DNA from 3 places in the Dyella ginsengisoli genome. Region 1 is predicted to be linked to each of the others. Evidence: predicted binding sites of a transcription regulator. Region 1 holds the regulator's gene; each other region holds the start of a gene.

Region 1 (6,787 bases):
AGCTCGGCAGCCTGCGCGAGATGCTGGAGATGCAGCTGTCCAGCCTGGCCTGGAACGACATGGAGCGCCGCCATCCGCTGCGTGCCCGCGTGCTGCGCGAATTCACCCGGCTGGGCATCGACGCTGACGTCGCCCGCCAGCTCGCCGACGACCTGCCCGAGCAGATCAGTCCCGAGCAGGCGCGCTACCTGCCGCTGGGCATGCTCAGCCGCAATGTGGCCATCAGCGGCCGCGGCGACAGCGACGGCGGCATGATCGCGCTGGTCGGCCCCACCGGCGTGGGCAAGACCACCACCATCGCAAAACTGGCGGCCAGGGCGGTGGTGCGCCACGGCGCCGCCAACGTGGCGCTGGTCAGCACCGACAACTACCGCATCGGCGCCGCCGCGCAGCTGGAGCACTACGGCCGCCTGCTCGGCGTGCGCGTGTACCCGGCCGACGACGCGGCGAGCCTGCGCCAGGTGCTGGAGATGCTCAAGGGCAAGCACACCGTGCTGATCGACACCGCCGGCGTGTCCGGCTCCGATCCGCGGCTGGAGCAGCAGATGGACGTGCTCAACGAGGTCGCCCATAGCGACGGCATCGCGCTGCGCATCTCGCTGGTGCTGGCCGCCAACGCGCAGGCGCAGTCGCTGGAGGAATCGGTGCGCGCGTACATGCCGCTGGCTCCGGCCAGCGTGCTGTTCACCAAGCTCGACGAAGCGCCCAGCCTCGGCGGCGCGCTGTCGGTGCTGATCCGCCACAAGCTGCCGCTGGACTACACCACCGACGGCCAGCGCGTGCCCGAAGACCTCGCCGTGGCCGACGCCCGCGTGCTGGTGCTGCGCGCCGCCCACGTACTCAAGACATCCGCCGCCACGGCCCCCACGCTGGACGACAGCGCGCTGGCCGAGCGCTTCGGTTTCGCGGTGGCCAGCGCATGAGCGCCGTGCTGTCGCCCGCATCGTTTTCCGCCGGCACGCTGGAAGAGCGCGCCTTCATCAAGAATCAGGCCTGGGGACTCAAGCAGATGGTTTCGTCGCTCACCGAGATGGCCGCGCCACCCGTCGTCCACCACGCGCCGACGCAGGCGGCCAACCTCGACCGGCGCCCCACGCGCCAGCGCTGCCGCACCATCGCGGTGTGCGGCGGCAAGGGCGGCGTAGGCAAGACCACGGTGGCGGTGAACCTGGGCATGACGCTGGCCATGATGGGCCACGAGACGATGCTGCTGGATGCCGACATGGGCCTGGCCAACGTCGACGTGCTGCTCGGCCTGGCGCCCTCGCGTCACCTGGGCCACATGCTCGACGGCCTGTGTGGCCTGTCCGACCTGGTGCTGGAGGCGCCGCACGGGCTGAAGGTGATTCCCGCCGGCTCCGGCGCGCGCCGGCTGGCGCAGCTGGGCTCCGGCGAGCAGGCCGCGGTGATCCGCGCCTTCGACGAGCTGCCCCAGGTGCCCGACTTCCTGCTGGTGGATACCGCCGCCGGCATCTCCGACTCGGTGGCGATGTTCGCCGCCGCGGCCGACGACGTGGTGCTGGTGGTGTGCGACGAGCCCGCCTCCATCACCGACGCCTACGCCATGGCCAAGGTGCTCAGCCGCGACTTCGGCGTGAAGCGCCTGCACATGGTGGCGAACATGGTGCGCAACCTCGGCGAGGCCAAGGCGCTGCACCAGAAGCTGGCGCGGGTCACCGACCGCTTCCTCGACGTGATGCTCGATTTCATGGGCTGGGTGCCGCAGGACGAGCGCCTGCGCCAGGCCATCCGCCGCCAGAACGCGGTGGTGGATGTGGCGCCGGGCAGCCGTTCGGCGCAGGCATTCAAGCAATTGGCCGGTGCGGCCGTTACATGGGCAGAACCCGATCGCCCGGGTCTCGACCGCATCGCATTTTTCAGTGGTCAGGCTGCACCGGCGACGGGGTGGTGAGATGAGCGTGGCAACCGAATACCTGCAACTTCAACGGCAAAGCGCCGACGAACTGGTGAAGACGCATGCGCCGCTGGTGCGGCGCATCGCCTATCACCTGATGGGGCGGCTGCCGCCCAGCGTCGACGTGGGCGATCTGATCCAGTCCGGCATGATCGGGCTGCTGGAGGCGTCGCGTAACTACGCCACCGATCGTTCGGCCAGCTTCGAGACGTACGCCGGCATCCGCATCCGTGGCGCCATGCTCGACGAGTTGCGCAAGACCGACTGGACGCCGCGCTCGGTGCATCGCAAGGCGCGCGAAGTAGCCGAGGTGGTGCGCCAGATCGAGGTGGAGACCGGTGCGGATGCCGACGACGCGGAGGTGATGAAACGGCTGGGGCTGACGGCCGATGAATACCACCAGGTGCTGGCCGATGCGGCCAGCTCCCGATTGCTGAGCCTCACGGCGCCGGACGACGGCGACGGCAGCCCGGCAATGGACGTGGCCGATTCGAGCACGCTCACTCCCGCCGAGGACATCGAGCAGACCGGCATGCGCCAGGCGCTGATCGATGCGATCACCACGCTGCCCGAGCGCGAGCAGCTGGTGATGTCGCTGTACTACGAGCAGGAACTGAACCTCAAAGAGATTGGCGCGGTGCTCGGCGTCACCGAGTCGCGGGTCTGCCAGATCCACGGCCAGGCGATCATCCGGCTGCGCGCGCGCATGACCGGCTGGCGCGACGACGACTGAGCAACGCGGGCAACACAACTTACCTACGGGCTGGCGCACGGCGACCCATCGTGCAAGTGGAGACGGGCTTGAACAAGAACATGAAGATCCTGGTGGTGGACGACTTTTCCACCATGCGCCGCATCGTGCGGAACCTGCTCGTGGAGCTGGGTTTCTCCGGCCAGCTGATCCAGGAGGCCGACGACGGCGAGAACGCGCTGGTGATGCTCAAGAGCCAGCCGTTCGACATGGTCGTGACCGACTGGAACATGCCCAACATGACCGGCATCGACCTGCTGCGCGCGATCCGCGCCGAGGCCTCGCTGAAGGGGCTGCCGGTGCTGATGGTCACCGCCGAGAACAACCGCGACCAGATCATCGCCGCCGCCCAGGCCGGCGTGAACGGCTACATCGTCAAGCCGTTCACCGCCGCCACGCTGCAGGAAAAACTCACCAAGATCTTCGAGCGGCTCGCCGCGGCAGGAGCTTCCGCATGAGCGCCCAACTCACCCTCACCCCCGACGCGCTGCCCAACGAGCTGCACGAGCTGCTCAACAGCCCTGATGGCCCGGCCTTCGAGCAGGCGCTCGATTCCATCGTGCGCCAGCGCGAGCAGAAGCTGTTCCGCGCGCTCGGCCTGCTGGCCCGCGACCTGCACGACGCCGTGCGTCGCCTCGGCGGCGAGCTGGTGCAGGACGGCTATCCGGACAGCGTCACCGACGCGCGCAAGCACCTGCAGGACGTGCTGGAGATGAGCTCGCAGGCCGCGCACCGCACGCTGGATTTCGCCGAACGCACCCGCCCGGAGGCCGAGGCGCTGGCGCACAACGCCGCGACCATCCTCGCCACGGATCCCGCCGGCAGCGACGCCGTCTGCGCGCTGGCGCAGCAGGCCAGCGCCTTCGCGCAGAGCTGCAACGCCGGCCTCAACGACATGGTGATGGCGCAGTCCTGGCAGGACCTCTCCGGCCAGCGCATCAAGAAGGTGGTCGCCTTCATCGGCTCGGTGGAGTCGTCCATGCTCGAACTGGTGCGCCTCACCGGCGCGCTCTCCGGCCGCGAGCCGGTCGAGGCGGTGGAAAAGATCAACAGCCAGGACGAGGCCGATCGCCTGCTGAGCGAGTTCGGATTCTGAGCCCGCGCATGACGGTGATCGCGCCGACGCTGCGTCGCCTCTCCCACGCCTGCCGTCATGCGGCGGGCGTCGTGCTGCCTGCCGGAAACCGCTAGATGGATCCCTCCTTCGACGCCGAACTGCGCGACGACTTCCTGGTCGAGGCCGGCGAGCTGGTCGAGCGCCTCGGCGAGCAGCTGGTGGGCCTGGAGGCCGCGCCGCAGGACGCCGAGCTGCTCAACGCCGTGTTCCGCGCCTTCCACACGGTGAAGGGCGGCGCCGGCTTCCTCAACGTGGACCCGATGGTGCAGCTGTGCCATCACGCCGAGGACCTGCTCAACGAGGCGCGCAACGGCAGCCTGCTGATCGACCCGGCGCGGATGGACGCGCTGCTCGAAGCGCTCGACCTGCTGCAGTCGATGATGGCCGCGCTGGCCGCCAACGACGCCATGGCGATGCCGCCGCCGGCGCTGCTGGTGCGCCTCACGCCGCCGAAGAAGGGTGCGCCGCCCGCGCCCGCGCCGGTCGCGGCGCCGCCATCGGCGGCCGCGACGGCCGGTGGCGCCATCGACGACAGCGAGTTCGAGGCGCTGCTCGATTCGCTCTACGGCACCGCCGCCCCCGGCACGGTGGAACCGGCGCCTGTCGCCGCGCCCGCTGTGTCCAACACCATCAACGACGACGAATTCGAGGCGCTGCTCGACCAGCTGCACGGCAACGGTGCGCCGGCCCCGGTGGTTGCGGTGGCAGCGCCGGCCGCCGGCGGCATCAACGACGACGAGTTCGAGGCGCTGCTGGACAACCTGCACGGCAAGGGCGGCACGCCCGGCCAGGTGGTCGCATCCGCGGCGCCGGCCCCCATGCCTGCGCCGGCTCCCGCACCCGCACCCGCCCGCGCTGCCGCTGCCCCGGCCGAGACCAGCGTGCGCGTGGACACCGCGCGGCTCGATGCGCTGGTCAACCAGGCCGGCGAACTGCTGCTGCTGCGCAACCGCCTGCTCACGCTGGCCGCGCGCAATGGCGACAGCAGCCTGTCGTCCACCGTGGACGAGCTCAACCGCGTCGCCGACGACCTGCAGAACGCCGTGCTCGGCATGCGCATGCAGCCGGTCGGGCGATTGTTTCAGCGCTTTCCGCGCATCGTGCGCGACCTCGCGCGCCAGCTCGGCAAGGACGTGGACCTAGTCACCGAAGGCGAGGGCACCGATCTCGATCGCAGCTTGGTCGAGGCGCTGGCCGACCCGATGGTGCACCTGATCCGCAACGCGCTGGACCACGGCCTGGAAGGGCCGGAGGATCGGGAGCGCGCGGGCAAGTCGCGCCGCGGCACGGTCACCCTCACGGCCAGCCAGCGCGGTGAGCGCATCGTCATCACGGTGAGCGACGACGGCCGCGGCATGAACCCCGAGGTGCTGCGGCGCAAGGCGGTGGAGAAGGGCGTGATCGACGAGGCGCAGGCCGCACGCCTCACCGAGAACGAGTGCTACGAGCTGATCTTCCGCGCCGGCTTCAGTACCGCCGCCACCGTGTCGGACATCTCCGGCCGCGGCGTCGGCATGGACGTGGTGAAGACCCGCATCACCGAACTGGGCGGCACGCTGCGCGTGCAATCGCGGCTCGGCCACGGCAGCACGCTGGAACTCACCGTACCGCTCACGCTGGCGATCCTGCGCGTGCTGATGGTGCGCGTGGGCGATCGCCTGCTGGCGCTGCCGCTGAGCAACGTCGACGAAGTGTTCGAGCTGCGCCCGGGACAGGACAGCCTGCTCGACGGCCGCATGGTGGCCGCGCATCGCGGTCGCGCGCTGGTGCTGGGCGATCTCGCCGGCTGGGCCGGCGTGGCCGACGGTGCCGGGCGCCACGTGGTGGTGCTGCACATCGGCCACCTGCGCCTGGGTTGCCTGGTGCATGAGGTGATCGGCCGCGAGGACGTGATGGTCAAGCCGCTCGGCCACCTGTTCGCCGGCACCACCGGCGTGGCCGGCGCCACCGTCACCGGCGATGGCCGCCTCGCGCTGGTGCTCGATCTGGCCGGCCTCGCCGATGACAGCGGCGAGCTGTTGCCCGCGTTGCGGATGAGTGCTTGATGGATCTGGTCAGCCTCATTGGAACGGTGCTGGCCTTCGCGGTCATTGCCATCGGCACGGTGCTCAAGGGCTCCAGTCTGGAGTCGCTGTGGAATCCGGCGGCGTTCCTCATCGTGTTCGTCGGCACCTTCGCCGCGCTGATGGTGCAGACGCCCGGCAAGGTGCTCAAGCGCGCCGGGCAGCTGCTGCCGCTGGTCTACAAGCCGCCGCTGCATTACCCGCAGAACTTGATCAAGCAGATCATCGGCTGGAGCGAGGTCTCGCGCCGCCAGGGCCTGCTCGGGCTGGAGCCGCAGCTGGACGAGATGCGCGACGGCTTCTCGCGCAAAGGCCTGCAGCTTCTGATCGACGGCGGCGAGCCGGAGGCCATCCGCAGCGTGCTGGAGGTGGAGCTGGGCACGCGCGAGCAGGCCGACATCGACGCGGCCAAGGTGTTCGAGAACGCCGGCACCTACTCGCCCACCATGGGCATCATCGGCGCCGTGATGGGCCTGATGGCGGTGATGCAGAACCTGGCCGATCCCAGCAAGCTCGGTCACGGCATCGCCGCGGCGTTCGTCGCCACCATCTACGGCATCGGTCTGGCCAACCTGCTGATGCTGCCGATAGCCGCGCGGCTCAAGGGCATGATCCACAAGCAGACCGAGATGCGCGAGATCCTCATCGAGGGGCTCGTGTCGATCGCCCAGGGCGACAACCCGCGGCAGATCGAAAGCAAGCTGCAGGGCTTCCTGCCATGAGGCGCAAGCGCCACGAAGAGCACGTGAACCACGAGCGCTGGGCGATTCCCTACGGCGACCTGATCACCCTGCTGCTGGCCTTCTTCGTGGTGATGTACGCGATGTCCGCGGTGAACGAGGGCAAGTACCGCGTGCTGTCGCAGTCGATGATGGAGGCCTTCCACGGCACCAGCCGAGTGATCGCGCCGTCCGACATGGCGCCCAGTGCGTCGCCCAGCG
Region 2 (6,787 bases), on a different contig from region 1:
GGGACGGCGGAGGAGGCGGTGGCAGCGGCAGCTTGGTTCATGGTGGCTCTTCGCGCGTGGGCGGGGCGCGCGTTGCGCCCTGCGGGGATGGGGTCAGACTTCCGCCAGCGTGTGCGAGCGGGCGCGCGCATGCAGCGCACCGCTGCGGCCATACACGCCGGTCTCGCTATCCTGGCCGGTGAGGATCGCCAGCGCCCGGCGCACGCTGCCCAGACGTTGCTGGACGATGCTGCCGTTGCGCTGGTTCTGGTCGCGGCAGTCGCGCAACCGGGCCAGCAGGTCCTGCCAGCGCGTCTGCTGTGCCGCGGCCGCGTGGGGTGCCGCCAGTGCCAGCTGCTGGCGCTCGGCGTCGAGTCGCTCCAGCGACTGCATCAGCGCCTGCTTGCGCGCGCCTGCCGCATCGATGGCGGGGACGTCGGCGTCGAGCAGCGCGGTGCGTTCGCGGGCGAGCGCGTCGGCCAGCTCGGCGAGCGAGCGCTGCATGTCGTCCAGCACGGCGCTCAGGGCGTCGTCCAGCTCGACCTGCAGCGCGGCACTCATGCGTTGCCGCCCGAGACCGGCTTGGTGCCGGCGATCTGGCTGTCCAGCGAGAGCATGCGGTCGGCGATGCGCTCCGGGTTCACCTGGTAGGTGCCGGCGGCCAGCGCCTGGCGCACGCGCTCCACCTTGGCGGTGTCGATCGGCGAGGAATCGCCGGCGCGCGAGGCTTCCTGCAGAGCGCGGGCCGAGTCGGTCAGGTTGACCTTGTCGGCGGACACCGCGCCGCCCGGCTCGGTGCCGGCAGCGGCGGCCGTCGCCTGCGACGGCGCGTTGCCCTGGCTGCTGTTCGCCTGCGGAAGCTTGGGCAGGCCGTTGTTGGAAATGGTCGTGTTCATGGGTCCGTTCTCTGGTCGGTTTAGGCCCTGTGCCCCTGTCATCGGCGGCGCTGGCAGGAACTTTAGGGTCGATCGATCCGTTCTTTCGATTCGTTCAGGGTAATGCCAGCACCACCCCGGGCGCGTTCACCATGGCATCCACCACGCGGCCCGAGACCTCGTTGCGCACCCGCAGGCGCGCGCCGTTGTCGCCGCTGCCCAGCGCGATGCCGCTGGCGCGCACCTCGATGCCGTCCAGCTGGGCCACCAGTTGCACGCGGTCGCCGGCCCGCACCATCTCGCGGCCGCCCAGCGCCGAAGGCGTCAGCACGCTGCCGGGGCCGAGCGGCCGGGCCAGCGTGCGGCCGGCGGCCTGCTGCAAGTCATCGACATAGCCGTAGCCCAGCCGGGTGATGTCGCGCGACTCGCTGTGCACGTCGCCGGCGGCAATGCCGTCGCCGCGCAGCAGCGGGCGCGTGGTGACCAGCACATCGCGGAAGATCCTGAGGCTGACTGGCACGTGCACGGTCCAGCCCGCGCCGGCCGTGCAGCGCACCTGCACGCTCATGCGCGGGCGTGGCGGCAGGTTCGGCGGCAGGCTGGCCGTCATGGCGCTGCGGCAGTCGGCCAGGTCGAGGCGCGCATCCACCGGTGTGGCGCTGGCCTCGACCCGGTTGCCGGGCAGGCTGTACTGCGCCACCAGCCACTGCCGGGCGAACGCACTGATCGGCTCGTCGCCGGCGCGCGCGGGCATGGCCGCGGCGACGCCGCCGATACCCAGCAGGCAGCCCAGCAGGGCGGCGGCGCGCGGCATCAGCTCTCGGCCGCCAGCAGCTGCGCGAGCTGGCTCACCAGCGCCTCGCGCTCGGATTCGAGTTCGCCGGCCAGCGCGCCGGCTTCGGCTTTCTTGCCTTCGCACAGCAGGCCGACAAAGGCGTTGCCGCGCTCGCCCAGCCGGGTGCAGCTCGCCTGCATGCCGGACACCGCCGGATGGCCGGGGTGCTGGGCGAGCAGCCGCGCCAGCGCGCGCTGCAGCGCGCTGGTGTCGAACCAGCGGCGGTCCAGTGCGGCCGGCTCGGCCAGCGCCAGTTCCATCGCCTGGCGCATGCCCTGGGCCGACTCGCGCACGGTGAGGCTGAGGCTGGCCGGATCCTTGCCGCTGAGGCTTTCCAGCCACTCCAGCCCGAGCCGCTGCGAGAGCAGGGCGGAGCGGGCCAGTACTTCGGCCTGTCGGCGCGCCTCGGTGCCGCGGCGCTGCAAGGCGCCCAGCGTGGCCTGCGTGCCGGTGGCGCGCACGTGCTGGGCATCGTGGTTCTGGCGCAGCGTGCCGATGCGCTCGCGCGCCAGCTGCAGCGCGGTGGCGCCCTGTTGCAGCGAGGCGTCGGCCTGGCCGATGCCCTGCTGCGCGCGTTCCAGCCGCAGCATGCCCTGGCGCACGTCGCCGTCGAGCTGCAGCGAGAATTCGCCGATCGAGCCGGTGACGGTTTCGATCTCGGTGGTGGCGAGGGTGGTCTTTTCGGCGAGCTGCTTCACCTCGTCGGCGACCACCGCGAAGCCGCGGCCGGCCTCGCCGGCGCGGGCGGCCTCGATCGCCGCGTTTAGCGCGACCAGGTTGGTCTGGTGGGCGATCTCCTGCACCACGCCGGTGAGCTTGCGGATCTGCGCGACCTGTTCGGCCAGCTTGTTCTGGTTGCGGTTCATCGCAGCCATCGCGCTGCGCAGCAAGCGCAGCTGGCCATCGAGCTCGCTGACATTGCCGGCGCCGGCGTGGCTGGCCTGGTCGGCGTTGTCCAGGCTGGCGGCGACCTGCTGCAGGCCCGTCGAGATCCCGGCGCTGCCGTCCGTCAAACGCCCGACGCTGTCGCGGCATTCGCGGGCGGAGTCTTCCAGGGATTTCTGTTCGTGCGCGAGCTGCTGGGCGGCACCGAGCAGCAGGCTCTGCTGTTCGATGGTCTGCAGCGCGACGGCCGCGGGCGGACGTCCGGCCGCCAGCTTCAGCAGCGGCGCCAGCGCCAGCGCCAGCCGGGGATGCTGATCACCGAGCCGGGCGAGTTGTGCCTCGTCGCCGACGGCGGCGGCCTGGGCGAAGGCGGCCAGATGCTGGCTGCGGATGAAGCTCATGGACGGACGTTTCCTTTTCAGGTGGCAAGCGGGGGATCGACCGCCGGCGACGGAACTTGAGCAAGCAAGGCACATGCCATGGCGCCGTGCCGCGTCCGCTCAAGCCGCGCCGGCCACCGCCGATAGCCGCTGATCCACCGCGCGTGCGGTGCAGCTTGCGAAAGGGAAACCCGGCATGAGCGGTGCGTTGTTGGAGAGCGTGGAGCGGCACACCCGGCTGGCGGGCCACAACCGCGTGGCGATGCTGCTGTTCCGGCTGGGCGATGCGCAGCTGTTCGGCATCAACGTGTTCAAGGTGCGCGAGGTGCTGCGCCGGCCGCCGCTGGAACGCATGCCCGGCGCGCACGAGCTGATCGCCGGCAGCTGCGACTACCGCGGCCAGACCATCGCGGTGATCGACCTGGCCGCCGCGCTGGGTTATCCGCCGCTGAAGGACGTCGCCTCGGCGCACCTGCTGGTGACCGAGTTCAGTCGCACCGTGCAGGGCTTCCTGGTGGCCGACCTCAAGCACATGGTGCATTGCGACGGCAGCGCGCTGGTGACGCCGGAGCCGGCGCTGGGCTTCGGTACGCGGGTCAACGCGATCACCCGCGTGGACGGCGCGCTGGTCGCGGTGGTGGACGTGGAACACGTGCTGGCCAGCATCCACGGCGTGCCGGGCGAGCTGTCCGCGCACATGCAGCGGGCCGTGGACGGCCACGCCATGCACCCGCGCCGCGTGCTGGTGGCCGACGATTCGCTGGTGGCGCGGCGCCAGATCGAAGGCGTGTTCCGCCAGATGAACATCGAATGCGTGATGGTGGAAGACGGCGTGCGTGCACTGGAGAAGCTCCAGGAGCTGGCGGGAGTGGAGCCGGCCGAGCGGGTGCATCTGGTGGTGTCGGACATCGAGATGCCGCAGATGGACGGCTACGCGCTGACCCGCGCGATCCGCGAGACGCCCGCCCTGCGCGGACTCAAGGTCGTGCTGCACAGCTCGATCAGCGGCATGTTCAACGAGGCGATGGTGAAGGAGGTCGCCGCCGACCGCTTCATCGCCAAGTTCCAGCCGGACCTGCTGGCGCAGGCGGTGCTGGATCTGTTGCCGGGGTGAGATGACCCAGGGCCGCTGCAAGGGCGCGGCCCTGTAGGACCGCACCTCGCCCTGTAGCGGCATCCGTCACTCACCCGGTGGCCTCCTGCCCGCGGCGAGGCGGTCGGGCGCTGCGTCGGTTTTCCGACTTCGCCCCCGCAGCGTGAATCCGGCGCCGGGTGCAAACCCAGCTCCTGCAACGCTTTTCGCCCCGTGGCACGCGAATTGCCTCAAGCCCCCTGCGGTCCGATACCGCGCGGAGGCAAGCCATGAGTGCACCCATCGACAACCTGTTCGGCATCCACACCCAGGCGCTGGGTCTGTGGCAGCGCCGCAGTGAAGTGCTGGCCGGCAACCTGGCCAATGCCGACACGCCCGGCTATCAGGCGCGCGACGTGGATTTTCGCAGTGCGCTGATGCAGGCCAGCGGCCAGTCCGAAGGGCTGGCACTGAGCACGCCCACCGCCGGCCAGGTCGATCCGTCCGCGCAGGCGGCCGACAAGCTGATGTGGCGCAACCCCACCCAGCCCAGCATGGACGGCAACACCGTCGACGAGCAGGTCGAGCAGGCCAACTTCGCCGCCAACGGCGTGCACTACCAGGCCAGCCTGGCCTTCATCACCGCGCAGATCCGCATGCTGCGCACCGCGATCACCGGGTAATCGCCATGTCGATGTTCAAGATCTTCGATACCGCCGGCTCCGGCATGGCCGCGCAATCGCTGCGGCTCAACACCGTGGCCAGCAACCTCGCCAACGCCGAGAGCGTGTCGAGCACCCAGCAGGGCGCCTATCGCGCGAAGGAGCCGCTGTTCGCCGCGGTCAAGCAGCGCGTGGAAGGCGCGATGGCCGACGCCGGCACGGTCGGCGTGAAAGTCGATGGCGTCACCGAGAGCCAGGCGGCGATCCCCAGCCGCTACGAGCCCGGCAACCCGATGGCGGATGCCAACGGCTACGTCTACGGCAGCAACGTCAATCCCGTCGACGAGCTGGTCAACATGATTTCCGCCTCGCGTTCGTACCAGAACAACGTCGAGGTGATGAATACCACCAAGCAGTTGATGGTGAAAACCCTCGACCTCGGCAAGTAGTCCGAAGGAGCGCACGCATGACCATCAACACCATCGGCAACGCCAGTACGGGCAGCACCGCCAGCCAGGTCACCACCGCGGCCAAGGCCGGCGGCATGACGCAGAGCGATTTCCTCAAGCTGATGACTGCCCAGCTGCAGGCGCAGGACCCCACCAACCCGGTGGACAACAACCAGTTCGTCTCGCAGATGGCGCAGTTCAGCCAGCTGCAGTCCACGCAGGATCTGCTGGGCTCGGTGAAGACGCTCAACAGCACCGTGAACGGCGCGTTGCAGACCTCGCAGGTTCTCGGCTCGTCCAACCTGGTGAACCGCGAGGTGGTGGTGCCGTCGTCCACGGTCAACTACGCCGGTGCCACCGTCAACGGCGCGGCCAACGTCACCGTGCCGGGCGACCTCACGGTGAACATCATCGACGGCGGCGGCAACGTGGTGCGCACGATGACCGTGCCGGCCCCGAGTTCCGGCCTTACCCAGTTCAGCTGGGATGGCAAGGACGATGCCGGCAACGCCCTGCCGCAGGGCACTTATTCGATGGCCGCCAGCAACGCGGGCAGCCCGTTCGATACCTATGTCGCCGGCAAGGTGACCGCCGTGGGCTACGGCGGCAGCGACGTGGGCACCTACCTCCAGGTGGCTGGCGTGGGCGGCGTCGCGCTCAGCCAGGTGGCCCAGATCCTCTGACGCACGCGTTGCATCCATTCACTGATTCGAGGAACACATCATGGCTCTGAACACCGCGCTCACCGGCATCAACGCCGCGCAGTCCGACCTCAACGTCATCGCCAACAACATCGCCAATGCCAACACCACCGGCTTCAAGGGCTCGCGCGCCGAGTTCGCCGACGTGTTCGCGGTGACCGGCCTCAACCTCAACTCCACCGCCACCGGCAGCGGCGCGCGCCTGCAGGACGTGGCGCAGCAGTTCGCCCAGGGCGACATCGAGACCACCAACAACTCGCTGGACCTGGCGATCAGCGGCAACGGCTTCTTCGTGGTCAACGACGGCAGCGGCGTGCAGTACACCCGCGCCGGCGACTTCAAGAAGAGCGCGGACGACTACGTGCAGACCAACAACGGCGCACGCCTGCAGATCTATCCGCCCAACGGCCTGGGCGGCTTCGACACCAGCACGCTGACCGATCTCAAGCTGGTGTCCTCGCAGAGCAACGCCACCGCGACCTCGCTGATCACCATGAACTCCAACCTGCCGGCCAGCGCCACCGTGCCGGCGACGGCCTTCAGCACCACCGATGCCACCTCGTTCAACGCCGCCACGCCGGTGACCGTGTACGACTCGCAGGGCGGCTCGCACCAGGCCACCGTGTACTACGTGAAGACCGCCACCAACGCGTGGGACGCACATCTGTACGTGGACGGCAACAACGCCGGCACCCAGGCGCTCACCTTCGATACCAGCGGCAACCTGGCCACGCCGGTGGGCGGCAACCTCACGTTCACCCCGGTCAACCTGGCCAACGGTTCCAACCCGCTGGCGCTGTCGGTGAACGTGACCAACACCACCCAGTTCGGGACCGACTACTCGGCCGGCGCGATCAACCAGAACGGCTTCGAGGCCGGCACGTTGTCGAACATCGACATCGATTCCAAGGGCGTGGTGACGGCGTACTACTCGAACAACCAGAGCACC
Region 3 (6,787 bases), on a different contig from region 1:
GAGCGCCCGCTCGTCATCAACGCACCCCTGGCACTCACTTGCGCGCGGCGATGATCTCGCTCAGGTAATCGGGCGTGCCCGGCACGCGCACCAGGTGCGGGTACTGCAGGCCGCCGTGGTAATCCACCTGCACCGTGCGATAGCCGCCCTGGAACTTCAGCAGCAGGCGGATCGGCGCCTTGTCCGACTTCGCGGCGACGATCGCGTTCTTCAGCACGTCGTCACTGTAATCCTGGCCGTTCACCGCCACCACGGTGGCGCCGGTGCTCACGCCCGCCTTGAACGCCGGGCCGTCCCAGCGCACGTCGTTGACCTGGCCCTTGTCCGCCATGGTCAGGCCGATCGACCAGGTGAAGTTGTACAGGTGGCGCGGGGATTCGGGGCGGCTGTTGTACTGCTTCTCGAAGTCGCTTTCCTGGTCGGTGTAGACCAGCTTCCAGCCACTGCCGGCGAGGCCGTCGAGCAGCGGCGGATCGATCGCATCGACGCGCGCGTGCAGGTAGCCGGCCCAGTCGTACTTCGCCACGCCGTCCAGGGCCGCCACCACGTCGTCGAAGGTGTAGGTCTTCGTCACGTAGCTGCCGTTGTCGACGCCGAAGAACGCGCGGGCGAAGTCGTCCAGCGACTTGCGGCCGTGGGTGAGCGCGCGGATCTTGGCGTCCACCGCCAGCCACATCATCTGGCCGGCGCTGTAGTACTCCTCGCTCATCTGCCAGCTGCGGTACGGCAGGCCGGAGCGGCGCGCAGCGGTGGGATCGTTGGTGGTGTCGGTGACGGTGCGCCAGGCGAACCCTTCGCGGTTGCGATCGTAGTTGGCCGCCGTCATCGCCAGCGCGTCGCGGTACTGCTGGGCCGACCACATGCCGGCGCGCGCGGTGAGCACGTAGCCCCAGTACTGCGTCTGCCCCTCGTAGACCCACAGCAGCGAGTCACCCATCGGCACGTTGAAGTTGGGCGTCCACAGATCGGCCGGGCGGCGGAACTTGCCGTTCCACGAATGGGTGTACTCGTGCGCCAGCAGGTCGCGATCAGGTGCTGCGTCTTTCCACGCGGTGAAGTAGTCGGCGCCCAGGCCGTTCTCGCTGGACTGGTGATGCTCGGTGCCGTTGCCACCGAGCTGGTCGGACAGCGAGAACAGGAAATCGTAGTGATCGTAGTGATGCGAGCCGAACAGCGTGGTCGCCTGCGCGGCGAGGTTGCGATGCGCCTGCAGCTGCTCCGGGGTGATCTCAAGGTACTTCGGCGCATCGGCCACGATGTCCATGTGCACCGGCGCGCCGCCCTTCGGCGTGAGGTCCACGCGCTTGAAGTACTGGCCGGCGTACACCGGCGAGTCGACCAGGTTGTTGAAGGTCACGGGCTTGAAGGTGGTGGTGTCGCCTGCGGTCGACGCCGGCTCCAGCGCCGTGCCGAACTGCCAGCCGTGCGGCAGCGTGAGGCTGGGCACGAAGGTGATGCCTCGCGTGTAGTGGCCGGCCGGATAAAGCGCCAGCTTGCTCCACTCCATGTCCATCATGCGGTCGGTGATCTCGTAGCCACCGTCGCGCGGCGAGAGGTACTGGAACTGCGCCTCGATGCTCGCCACGCCCTCGGGCACGTCGACGTGGAAGGCGTAGACGTTGTACTTGTCGCGCGTCCACTTCAGCGGCTGGCCGTTGGAGCTAAGCCGGAGCCCGGCGAGCATGGCGATCGGCCCGGTCGGCGAGTGGTCGCCGGGAATCCACTGCGGGTACAGCAGCGTCAGCGCACCGGCCTGCACCGGGATCGACTCGCGCACACGGAAGATGCCCTGAGCGGTATCGCTGGCATCCACCTGCAGCGTCACCGTACCCGGGTAAGGCGTGTCCTGCGGTGCGGGCACGCTGTCCGTCCAGGCCGGCTGCGCGCTGACCGTGGCGGCGGCGAGCGCCATCGAGACGGCAAGGGCGAGGCGTGAAAACCTGCGGCGGGTCACTGCCGATGAAACAGTGGAAATGGCACGGGACATGGGCGACTCCAGCGAACGGAAAAGAGGCGCCGACGTTATCACCACCGGCGCCGGTGCGATCGCCTTCCGTCGAACGCATCGCTGTTGCAGGGGAGCAACCTGTCCGTTGCTCACCTATCCGTCTATGGCACGGGGCGCAGGCTTGCGACCGCGCAGCTTTGGACCGGGTGCATGACGCAGCAGCCGGGACAGCCCCCTTTGGCCGGCGTCTGATTTTGCTCGTCATCCCAGCGCAAGCTGGAGATGCTCTTCAACGGCGCTGGTTTCCTGCTTGCGCAGCAATGACGGGCGAAAAGCCGGCTGTTCGGACCTTCGCTAGCCCGCCGCCCTTGCGACCAGCGCCGCGATGCGCGCCTCGGCGGCGACATCCAGCGCCTTCAGCGCAAAGGCACTCGGCCACATGCTGCCCTCGTCGAGCTTGGCCTTGTCGCTGAAGCCCAGCGTGGCGTAGCGCGTCTTGAACTTCGCCGTGCCCTGGAAGAAGCACACCACCTGGCCTGCCGCGTTGGCATAGGCCGGCATGCCGTACCAGGTTTTCGGCGCCAGTGCCGGCGCGTTCGCCCGGACGATGGCGTGGATGCGCGTGGCCATCGTGCGGTCCGGCTCGGGCATGGCGGCGATCTTCGCCAGCACCTCGCCCTCGCCGTCGTCGGCCTTGGTGCTACGCCGCGAAGCCGCCTTCAGCTCCTGCGCGCGTTCGCGCATCGCAGCCTGCTCCTCGATCGTGAAGCTCGTACCGGACCTGGCGGCCGCGCGTCCGGCCGCCGGCTTCGCCTTGCTCTTCTTTTCAGCCATGGGTTGCTCCCTCAATGCATGCCGATCGCGGCTCAACGCTGTTCCTGCACCCGCAGCAGGTTGCCCGCGGGATCGCGCACGGCGCAGTCGCGCACGCCGTAGGGCTGCATGGTCGGTTCTTCGACAATCTCCGCGCCGCTGGCCTGGATGCGCTCGAAGGCGGCGTCGAGATCGCGCGTGGCCAGCAGCAGGATGGCGTAGGTGCCCTTGGCCATCATCTCGGCAATGGTGCGCTTCTCCTCGTCGGTGACGCCGGGGCTGGCGGCCGGCGGGTACAGCACGATGGACGTGCCGGGCTGCTCGGCCGGGCCGACGGTGATCCAGCGCAGGCCGTGGTAACCCACGTCCTTGCGCACCTCGAAGCCGAGCGTGTCGCGATAGAACGCCAGCGAGGCGTCGGGGTCGGTGTGCGGCAGGAAGCTGGAGTGGATGGTGATGTCCATGGCGTTCGCCTTCGTGGGGGATGGAGCCGTCATGCTAGGTCCGGCTCGGGGGCCGGCGCTTCTCGATTCCTGATCGGTCGCGTCACCTGCCGCGCCACGCACGACGGCATCCCGGCCGTGGCGCCAGCCGCCTCGCGTCGATAAACGCTGGGCGACACCCCGACCAGCTCGGTGAAGCGCGTGCTGAAGGTCCCCAGCGACGCGCAGCCCACCGTGAAGCACACCTCGGTGACGCTGAGGTCGCCACGCCGCAGCAGCGCCATCGCCCGCTCGATGCGCCGTGTCATCAGGTAGCTGTACGGCGACTCGCCGAAGGCGAGCCTGAACTGCCGGCTCAGATGCCCGGACGACATGCCGATGTCGCGCGCCAGCACTTCCACGTTCAACGGCTGCGCATACTCGCGATCGATGCGGTCGCGCACGCGGCGGAGCCGGGCGAGATCGCGCAGCGAATAGTCGGGGGCGGGATGGCGGGGCATCTGCCGATCGTCCCATCCCGCGCCGACAGGCTCAACGGGGTCGCGCTCTTCACCTGCCCATCGGCAATCCACTGCGCCCCCGGCGCCAGGCCCTGACGCGCTGCTTGCGAGGCCCTGCTCTCCAGCGTGGGCCTCGCGACAGGTCACCGGCTAAGGATGGCCATCGCGGCCCTGCTCGTCATCCTTCCGGCCCTTGTCCTTGTCGGATCGGCCCTTGCCCTTGCTGTCCGAGCCGCGCGCTTTCGGTGCCGGTTGCGAACGCGGCGGCTGTTGCTGTCGGACATCCTGCTCCTGCCGAACCCTCTGCTGCTGTTGCTGCTGCACATCCTGCCGCTGCCGGCTGCGCTGCTCCTGCTGCTGACGAACGTCCTGCTCCTGCCGAACCCTCTGCTGCTGTTGCTGCTGATCGTCCTGCCGCTGCCGAGTGCGCTGCTCCTGCTGCTGGCGAACGTCCCGCTCCTGCCGAACCCTCTGCTGCTGTTGCTGCACATCCTGTCGTTGCCGGCTGCGCTGCTCCTGCTGCTGGTCGTCCTGCCGTTGCTGACGGTTACGCGTCTCCTCGCCACGTCGACGCTCCTGGAGAATCTGCCGGCTCACCGACTCGCGCGGCTGGTAGCGATAACTACGCGATTCGATCGCGCGCTGCTGCTCCTGCTGGCGGGGATAACGGCTGCCGGAGTAGCTGCGCTGGTACGTCGGCAGCGGCGCCGGTGCGGGCACGGAGCGACGGTTCCAGCGGTCCCATCCGCTGCGCTGGCGTTCCCAATCGCGGCCCCAGTGCTCACCCCAGCGCGGTGGGGCGTCGGGGCGCCAGCCGCGGAAGTAGGGAGGCGGCTGACGGTAGTAGCGCACGGGAATGCGCAGCACGAACAAAGGCACGTAGGCGGGATAAATCATGTCCCACGGGCCGTTGTACCAGGGACTCGAGTACCAGTTGTCATCCATGTAGACCCAGTACAGGCCGTCGTAGAAGAAGTAGTTCAAATCCATCTGCGGGTCGTAGTAGACCGGGTACCCGGGAATGCGCTGCAGCGTCGGGTAGTTCGAGATCGCGAACCCCAGGCTCACGCCGCGGTTCCCGATGCTGATGCTCATGCTGGTCTGCGCCCACGCCTGGGTGCAGACCACCGGAGAGAGGAATAGCGCCAGGGCAAGAATGACATTACGCATGGTCAGGACTCCCAGTGGATGACCGTTGTCGCTGTCGGCTCACGGTGTTGCCATCGTCCTGTTACACACCTTGCGCCGCAGGCAGCTGGCATGACCGTAGTCCGCTGCCCGGGTCGCCAATTTGCTCACGATCAATCCGCCGCGTGCTCATGCTCCTGGTATTTCGCCGGCGCCGGCCGACTTCACGGAGCAGCACGTTCAATTTCACGGCGGCGCAACGAGACCGCGCCCCGCCGCGGGCCGCTCCGCAGGCGCGCGGGCTGGCTGCCGAAGAGTGCGCCACCGCCCTCATACGCAACCGGATCAATCACGACTCAAGTGTGGTTCGCCTTGGCCGATAACCGAACGCACCGCATGCAACCGGAGGGTTCTTGCGGGGTATCCCACGCAGAAGCGGTCAGTGCCCCCGGACGTATGCGCGGGCGCAGAAATCGACGAGATACGGATTGGCCAGAACATGACCTCGCCGCTTAAGAAAATCCCCGTCGCGCGGGTCGCGCGGGGCATGTACGTGCACAAGATCTGCGGCAACTGGCTGGACCACCCGTTCTGGCGTGGCTCGTTCCTGGTGGAGGACGAAACCACCCTCGCCACGTTGCGGGCACTGGGCAACCAGGAAGTCTGGATCGACACCGACAAGGGCTTGGATCTCCCGTCCTCCCCCATCCGCGCGCCATCCGCGCCGGCGCCGGCGCCCGCCCCGGCCGCTGTCGAGCAGGAACCCGAACCGCCACGCACGGTATTCGGCAATGACGTGGCCCGCGCCGAGGAGCTGCGCGACCGCGCCAAGGCCGCGGCGAAGGCGCTGTTCCATGACGCCCGCATGGGGCGCGCGCTGCAGATGGAGACGGCCGCCAGCATCGTCGACGAGGTGGACGAGGCCATCGCGCGCAATCCCGCGGCCATGCTCAGCGTGCTGCGACTGAAGAACAAGGACGATTACACCTACCTGCATTCGGTCGCCGTCGCCGCGCTGATGATGGCGTTGGGACGCCGGCTCGGTTACGAGGGTGTCGCGCTCAAGGAACTGGGCCTGGCCGGCCTGCTGCACGACATCGGCAAGGTCGGCGTGCCCGATGCAGTGCTCAACAAGCCGGGCAAGCTCAATCCGCTGGAGCTGACCTCGGTGCGCCAGCACCCGCAGATCGGCTGGGACATCCTGCGCCGCGAGGTAGCGGCCGGCCCGGTGGCGCTGGACGTATGCCTGCACCACCACGAGAAGACCGACGGCAGCGGCTATCCGGAAAAACTCGCCGGCAACTCCATCAGCCGCGCCGCCCGCATGGGCGCGATCTGCGACGTGTACGACGCGATCACCTCCGACCGTCCCTACAAGCGCGGCTGGGAACCGGCCGAGGCGATCCGCCGCATGGCCGAGTGGCAGGACGGCCACTTCGACCGCGACATCTTCCACACCTTCGTCAAGCTCATCGGCATCTACCCCACCGGCACCCTGGTGCGGCTCGCCTCCGACCGGCTGGCCGTGGTGCTGGTGCAGGGGGAAGGCAGTTCGCTCAAGCCCGTCGTCCGCCTGATCTGCGCGCTGCCCGACCGCGAACCGCTGGAACCGGAAACGCTGGACCTGCACGAGTCGGACGATCGCATCGTGGAGATCGAAGATCCGGTGGCGTGGGGCATCCATATTCCGCGCGTGCTGCGGGAGTGAGAGCCCGATCACCGCTAGGCTGATAGAGACGCGTCCTTTGCGGCTGCAGCAGCGATCCTCCCTGATACCGCTGTGGTCACGTCTCTCACCTAGCAGCTGAGGTCGAACACGAAAGGAACTCCACAACCGGATCGCTATCCGCATCATGTCGTTCGCCCTGCACTCGGCCTGGTAACCTGGCGCGACGCCCGGGGAGCGTCCATGACGAATGCCGTTTTCACTTCATCCGCAAGCTCGATCTACGACG

Evidence for each region. The regulator FliA, encoded in region 1, starts transcription of late flagellar genes. The targets are predictions, from matches to a motif close to TAAAGTTTNNCNNNCNNNGGCCGATAA.
Region 2: a site for FliA is predicted at 3,009-3,035, ahead of ISP17_RS07630 (methyl-accepting chemotaxis protein). Genes of this name have one in related genera too.
Region 3: a site for FliA is predicted at 5,189-5,215, ahead of ISP17_RS10515 (HD-GYP domain-containing protein). Genes of this name have one in related genera too.

What each region holds. Positions count from the first base shown of each region.
Region 1 is NZ_JADIKM010000001.1:1,116,308-1,123,094, forward strand. Features, by position in the region: gene flhF (flagellar biosynthesis protein FlhF) at 1-923, shown strand, start outside; gene ISP17_RS05025 (MinD/ParA family protein) at 920-1,912, shown strand; gene ISP17_RS05030 (RNA polymerase sigma factor FliA) at 1,914-2,648, shown strand; gene ISP17_RS05035 (chemotaxis response regulator CheY) at 2,717-3,124, shown strand; gene ISP17_RS05040 (protein phosphatase CheZ) at 3,121-3,762, shown strand; gene ISP17_RS05045 (chemotaxis protein CheA) at 3,858-5,828, shown strand; gene ISP17_RS05050 (flagellar motor protein) at 5,828-6,568, shown strand; gene motD (flagellar motor protein MotD) at 6,565-6,787, shown strand, end outside.
Region 2 is NZ_JADIKM010000002.1:136,290-143,076, reverse strand. Features, by position in the region: gene ISP17_RS07650 (EAL and HDOD domain-containing protein) at 1-41, opposite strand, end outside; gene ISP17_RS07645 (flagella synthesis protein FlgN) at 94-540, opposite strand; gene flgM (flagellar biosynthesis anti-sigma factor FlgM) at 537-875, opposite strand; gene flgA (flagellar basal body P-ring formation chaperone FlgA) at 970-1,668, opposite strand; gene ISP17_RS07630 (methyl-accepting chemotaxis protein) at 1,668-2,975, opposite strand; gene ISP17_RS07625 (chemotaxis protein) at 3,151-4,068, shown strand; gene flgB (flagellar basal body rod protein FlgB) at 4,317-4,709, shown strand; gene flgC (flagellar basal body rod protein FlgC) at 4,715-5,137, shown strand; gene ISP17_RS07610 (flagellar hook assembly protein FlgD) at 5,155-5,820, shown strand; gene flgE (flagellar hook protein FlgE) at 5,861-6,787, shown strand, end outside.
Region 3 is NZ_JADIKM010000003.1:110,816-117,602, reverse strand. Features, by position in the region: gene ISP17_RS10540 (M61 family metallopeptidase) at 35-1,987, opposite strand; gene ISP17_RS10535 (iron chaperone) at 2,303-2,782, opposite strand; gene ISP17_RS10530 (VOC family protein) at 2,815-3,258, opposite strand; gene ISP17_RS10525 (helix-turn-helix transcriptional regulator) at 3,255-3,704, opposite strand; gene ISP17_RS10520 (hypothetical protein) at 3,855-4,874, opposite strand; gene ISP17_RS10515 (HD-GYP domain-containing protein) at 5,332-6,540, shown strand; gene ISP17_RS10510 (HNH endonuclease) at 6,742-6,787, shown strand, end outside.